DNA from 2 places in the Alteromonas pelagimontana genome. Region 2 is predicted to be linked to the other one. Evidence: predicted binding sites of a transcription regulator. Region 2 holds the regulator's gene; the other holds the start of a gene.
The links. Region 2 encodes LexA, which represses DNA repair genes until DNA is damaged. Its sites were predicted from a motif close to TACTGTATNNNNATACAGTA; they were not measured.

Region 1: a site for LexA is predicted at 1,509-1,528, ahead of uvrD (DNA helicase II). Genes of this name have one in related genera too.

The regions. Positions count from the first base shown of each region.
Region 1 is NZ_CP052766.1:2,400,686-2,404,113, forward strand. Features, by position in the region: gene uvrD (DNA helicase II) at 1-1,343, opposite strand, end outside; gene zntR (Zn(2+)-responsive transcriptional regulator) at 1,691-2,116, shown strand; gene CA267_RS10650 (SO_0444 family Cu/Zn efflux transporter) at 2,113-3,354, shown strand.
Region 2 is NZ_CP052766.1:1,962,653-1,966,080, reverse strand. Features, by position in the region: gene CA267_RS08765 (coiled-coil domain-containing protein) at 1-1,191, opposite strand, end outside; gene lexA (transcriptional repressor LexA) at 1,558-2,184, shown strand; gene CA267_RS08755 (YceI family protein) at 2,797-3,375, opposite strand.

The DNA.
Region 1 (3,428 bases), 440 kb from region 2:
TCATTCAGCAGCCAGTGACTCGCTTGCCATAAGGAACAATTATGCTGGCGCGCGGCTTCTCTTACCTGCATTAGGGTTTTTTCACCAATTCCGCGGCTTGGCGTATTGACCACCCGCTCAAAAGCCGCATCATCGTGGGGGTGATTAATCATGCGCAGATAACCTAACGCATCTTTAATTTCCTGTCGTTCGAAGAAGCGCAGGCCGCCGTATATCCGATACGCGATGCTTTCGTGCAATAAGGCCTCTTCCAGCACCCGTGACTGAGCATTATTGCGATACAAAATGGCACTTTCTGCCAGTGCGTTTCCTTGCTGTAACCAGTTTTTAATCTGCGAAACAATAAAGCGCGCTTCGTCTAGTTCATTAAAACCGGCATACACCGAGATTAATTCGCCGTCGCTACCGTCAGTCCACAGTTCTTTACCCAAACGTCCGGAATTGTTGTCAATTACTGCATTTGCCGCTTTTAGAATGGTGGCAGTGGAACGGTAATTCTGCTCCAGCCGAATAGTGGCTGGCGCAGGAAAATCTTTTAAGAAATGATGAATGTTATCTACATTCGCGCCGCGCCAGCCATAAATTGACTGATCGTCATCGCCCACGATCATAATGTTGTTGTTCGCACCGGTACATAACATACGTAACCAGGAATACTGAATATTGTTGGTGTCCTGAAACTCGTCCACCAGTACCGCGCGAAAACGCTTCTGATAATGCGCTAACACTTCCGGATTTTTCGCCCATAGCTCGTGAGCCCTAAGCAATAATTCTGCAAAATCTACCAACCCGGAACGATCGCAGGCTTCCTGATAGGCGGCGTAAATATCCCGCATTTTCTGCTGTGTGTGATCGCCATGAGTTTCTATATGCTGCGGGCGCAAGCCTTCATCTTTATTGCCGTTGATGTACCACTGGATCGGGCGGGGAGCCCAATGTTTTTCGTCCAGATTCATGGCGCGTAGAATTCGGCGTATCAGCCGGTATTGATCATCGGAGTCCAGAATCTGGAAGTTTTCTGGCAGGCCCGCTTCAGCATGATGACTGCGTAACAGCCGGTGAGCCAGGCCGTGAAACGTACCAATCCACATATTGTGTAAACCACGACCCATCAAGGATTCGATTCGGCCGCGCATTTCCCGTGCAGCTTTATTGGTAAAAGTTACCGCCAGAATGGAAAACGGGGCAATGTTTTCCACTTCCATCAGCCAGGCGATACGGTGCACCAGTACCCGGGTTTTTCCACTACCAGCACCAGCTAATACCAGCATATTTGAGAGTGGCGCCGCGACAGCTTCACGTTGTTTGTCGTTTAAGTCGTCAAGCAGTAGGGATACATCCATAATGTTTGGTTACCTGTCTTATCATTATTAAAAAGCTAAGGCGATTTGAGCGTAAATGTAACGCTGCGTACAATATTTTTAAGAATTTATCGCCTTTGAAGGTGTAGGCCCTTAGAAGACAATGCGCTACAAGTGGCCGAAAGACGCCGTAATTATGCCAGACAAAACTGTGAATTTATACAGCGTAAGAGCAACGGTAGATTAAACCGTAAGTACAGAAGAAGATACTCGTAGTGAAGGCCTAAAGCAGAATTGTAGGTAGCCTGAGAAACAAAAAACACTCGATATCACGGATATTTTTATTACACTTGACTCTAGAGCCAGGTCCAGAGTTTATAATGCATCCCATGAAAGAATCATCAACACTAAAAATAGGTGAGTTGGCGAAAGAAGCCGGCGTTACCGTCGATACGATCCGCTTTTATGAAAATAAAGGTTTGCTGGCACCATTGCAGCGGTCGCAGGGAGGGTATCGAATCTTCGCCCAGTCGGATAAAGAGCGACTGTTGTTTATTCAACGGGCGAAAAAGGTGGGCTTCACATTGGATGAAATTGGCGAGCTGCTGGAGCTGCAACTTCATCCCGGCGATCACACCTGCGAAGAAGTGAAACATCACACCCAGCAGAAAATTGATCAGGTAAGCGAAAAAATTGGTGAATTGGTGCGTATTCAGCGTTCGCTGCAGCGGCTTCATACTGCCTGCTGCGGAGGCCCGGAAAGCGCCGACCATTGTTCTATTTTGCAAATATTAGCGTCTACGGAACCATTATGAACGATTTAGCATTACTGGCACAAAACTTTGTTAGTCTATTTATGGAATCGGCGCCCTGGTTATTACTGGGATTGCTGGTCGCTGGCGTCATGCACGAGTTGGTGCCTATCTCGTTGCTACAAAAGCACATGGGCTCTAACTCATTTGGCGCGGTGGGAAAATCTGCAATTATTGGCGCGCCACTGCCGCTGTGCTCCTGCGGTGTTATTCCCGCCGCCGTAGGGCTAAGGCGAAGCGGTGCTTCGAAACCGGCTACGGTATCGTTTTTAGTGTCGACGCCTGAAACCGGGGTCGATTCTGTTGCTGTTTCCTACGCGCTGTTAGGCCCTTTATTCGCCATTGTACGGCCTGTTGCCGCGGTTATCAGCGCTGTGTATGCAGGATTGATGGTGAAGTGGTTTGATACCGACAGTAGCGAAAATAGTAAAACGCGAGCTGTGTCTTCTACTTCAGAGCAAAAAAGTTGTTGCTCTGGCTCTCCTGCGGCAAAGGCTAAAACCAGTGAATCGACCTCTTGTTGTAGCAGTAAAGCGGCGGCAACGCCTGCAGTTTCTACGTCCTGTTGTGGCAGTAAGCCCGCTGAGTCGGTACCTGCTCCATCAGATTGTTCAGGTACCGCGCCCAGTGCGACAATAAAAACTGAAAGCAGGGAAAAAGGCAATATTGCCACTGTTTTTCAATTCGCCACCGGCCAGCTGTTGGCTGATATTGCAGTATGGTTACTAATTGGTTTAGTACTCGCGGCCGTCATTCAAACCTGGGTGCCTACTAACTTTTTAACCCAATGGGGCGATGGTTTTATTGCCATGCTGATAATGGCAGTAATCGGCATTCCTATGTACATCTGCGCCACTGCATCGACACCTGTTGCCGTGGGCTTTTTGGCTGCGGGATTGTCTCCCGGTTCGGTACTGGTATTTTTACTGGCAGGCCCGGCGACGAATATTTCCACCATGGGCGTAATAGTCAAGGAACTCGGGATGCGTTCTTTATACCTCTATCTGTTTAGCGTGGTGTCGGCCAGTATTGGTTTGGGCTACGCGCTTAATTGGGCGGTCGACGCTTTCAGTTTGCAGGGCTTCATTACCAGTGGTCAAGGCGCTCATGAACATGGTCAATGGAATGCAGTTTATGCGCTGTGTGCAGTGGTACTGGCGGGGCTTATTATCCGCCTGGGGTGGCAAAATCTTCAGCAGCGCTTTAGTAAGGAATCGGCAACTAGCAGTTGCTGTCATTAACTTTCCTAAGCACCAGGGAACGATTCACTGGTGCTTCCTTTCTGGTGATTATTTCTCATAGCATCCTGACGCCG
Region 2 (3,428 bases):
ATTAGATAAGCCTTCAAAAGTTTTACTAAGTACACCTTTGTGTGTGTATTCTTCAATTAGTCTCTTAGAGAGGTTCTGTTTTTTACTTGCAGAATAAGCGATCCATAAAACAGGTAAGTACAGTGGTAAAATAGAGACTATTAGTTTAGGAGTGTCGCTTAAAACCTCAACAAGATCTTTGTTAAGTGCCAGCAATAAGTAAATATCGACAAAAAATGGAATAATTGATATTGCAATAAGCCCCTGGATTGCCCTCTTAAATGAGCTATTGTGACTTTCTTGGAACCTTCTTTCTTCATTGACCTTTTCATCGTACGCCGAACTTAGTCCTGCCGTCAGTGCACGAGGTAATAATTTATTTATCTCTTCGAAAGTTTCTTCATATTTATTTCTGTATGACTTTAATTGGTTCTCGCTTTTGTCTTCGGATGTTTTAAGTATTTCGTGATACCTGTTTAATGTATTTTCAGAAGTATTCTCCAATTCTAACTCTAAGTTTGCTAGTTGGTCTTTAATTTTCTGATAGCTACTTTCAAGTTCGTCTTTTAGGCCTTCTATTTTCTGAGTTTCACCAGATTCGTCATTTTCTTCGTACCCCAAGATTTCATCTCTAAGGTCGCGAATTTTTGCGTGATTAGACACAACTGTTTTTAGCATGGACTCAGACTTTGAGTGAAACTCGTCAATATCAGAGACCTGTTGGTCAATTTTTATCAGATTAGACTCTAGCTCTGTGTTTTCAGATACTAATTCACTGAGATGTTTTGTGTTGGCTGTAAGTGATGACTTCAGTTCCTCCGAATCCTTCAGGAGTATCTCTATTTGGCTTGCGTGCTCGGAAGATGAGCCTTTAATCTCTGCAAGCTTTGTGGAGTAATGCTTAGCGTCTTCATCAATACCTTTAACTGCTTCTAGCATTTTCTCAGCTTCTACATGGTATTGACTAATCTCTTTTTTCATCCTCATTATACGAGATCTATGCTGAGTAATTGAGAGAAAGGCACTTCTAGCTTCCTCTGCTGTATCGGAGGGCTTTTTTATTTTCTCGTCGAGAATTGATATTTTCTTTTCTTGTTTAGATAATTTTTTGTTTTGTTCTTCTAATGCTCTCTCAAGCGGAACTAGCCTCTCCCAAAGCTTTCCGATCTCGTCGGTGTTGCGTTTGCTGTCGCTAAACATTCCAAAGTCCATAATTACCTCTGTCCATAAAAGCAACGAGAATATCATTCTCTATTATGATTAACATACTATCGATTAATACACTTTTTCGATACTGCGTCTACCGAAGTTATTTATGGGATGACGCTCTTCCTGCAACGATTATAACAATAAGTTATTACCTCCCTGATATTTTTTAAATAGCGAAGGTTCAGCATAGATTGAAGTAACAAAGGCGTTTCAAGTGTCCATGGACAGGACATACATAAAGGTATAAATGAGTAATTCAGTTCAACTCCGGTGGAATTTTAGGGAGTTGAACCGGAACCCACACAAAGAGTTGCGATTTACTGTTAACGGTATATACTTTCTTCAACTGTATAAATAATCAGGCTGTGTATGCGTCCACTAACCCCAAGACAAACGGAAGTTCTCGAACTTATTAAAACTACCATGTTGGATACTGGCATGCCGCCCACACGCGCCGAAATTGCCCGCCAGCTGGGTTTTAAGTCGGCAAACGCGGCAGAAGAACATTTAAAAGCCCTGGCAAGAAAAGGGGTAATTGAAATCTTACCTGGCACTTCCAGAGGTATTAAACTCACCATTCCTTTGGAAGCAGATAATGATGAAGAGGAAGGGTTACCACTGATTGGACGCGTGGCTGCCGGTGAGCCAATTTTGGCCCAGCAACATATTGAAGCGCATTATAAAGTTGATCCCGCATTGTTTCACCCTCAAGCAGATTTTCTGTTACGTGTAAGCGGTATGAGTATGAAAGATATTGGTATTTTAGATGGTGATTTACTCGCTGTGCACCGTACTAATGATGTTCATAATGGTCAGGTTGTGGTGGCTCGGGTGGATGAAGATGTCACAGTTAAAAGACTTGAGAAGCGCGGTCGCGAAGTGCTGCTTCATGCCGAGAATGAAGAGTTCTCACCTATTAAGGTAGATTTGGCCTCGCAGCCATTTTCTATCGAAGGAATAGCAGTAGGTGTAATCCGCAATGCGGATTGGATGTAATTCGCAGCCTTGATAGCCGCAATACTTTCGTTTTTTTGCGTCTATTTTGGGAGCCTCGGTAACCTAATTGTAAGCGCATTAGGATAGAATAATTCTTTAACTGCGAAAAGTGAGCAAGCTTTTTTATCCGATGCGGGAAAAAATTTAATTTGATGGCTCTGCTTGACCGTTCTTATTCCAGCATTTTGGCTTAATAACCTTCACTTGTTGCTTAAAGCTTTGCGCAAAAGTCCTGCGGGGAAGAGCGTTAAGAGGTTATGGTCAGGCAACAGTTTGGGTTAGTGTTTTTCAAGAGTGATTGGGTGTTGCTGTTTTATCTAACCCCAACTTGGGATAAGAATTGGCGTATTGACTTTAAAAATCCTTTTAAATCAGGTTGTTATATGTATCTTTTCGATTGTTCTTAAGCTAATTCTGGTTTGATGACGAGCTTTTTGCGCATAGCAAGGCGGGATTTGATACGTCATAGCAGGCTATGATTAGAAAGCGCAACGATGCTAGGCGCGAAAAGATCGATATTGAGCGGCGCGGCTTATCCGGGGTGAGGTTATTTAATAATTTTGTGTAACAAAAGTAATGATAACGGCTCGCCGGAGCGAACCGCTGGACAAATTACTGTTGCGCTTCGGTAGTAATACGCAATTTAACTTTATCACCTACGTTAGGTACATATTTTCCTAATCCAAATTCTGAACGCATAATTTCTGCTTCAGCATCAAAACCAACAGTAGGCTTTTGATTCATTGGGTGTTTACCCTGCTTATTTAACGTGGCGTGCATTACCACAGGTTTGGTAATACCTTTTATTGTTAAGTCTCCGTGGACGTCATACTTGTCGCCTCCTTTGGCAACCACTTTCGTGCTTTTAAAGGTAGCTTTAGGATGGCTCTCAACATCAAAATAATCTTTACCTAAAAACTCTTCGTTAAGCTTTTCCACAAAACTATCTACAGTTTCAACGTCCATGCTAACCGAAATTTTTGCATCTTCAGGCGAGTCAGCATCAAAAGTAATCGTACCTTCTGCGCCATTAAACGCAGCGGTAGGATGAGAAAAGCCAAAGTGACTCCACGAGGCGATAACGCTTGTATGACCAGGATCAATTTTATAGGTCTCAGGGGCTGCATTAGCACCCGCACAGAATAATCCCATCGCCAAAATTGTACCTAATTTTGCATTCTTTCTTAACATAACTTTTCCTTTTCAGATGAACGTGCCGATATTAAAAGAAGGTCATTGCCGTA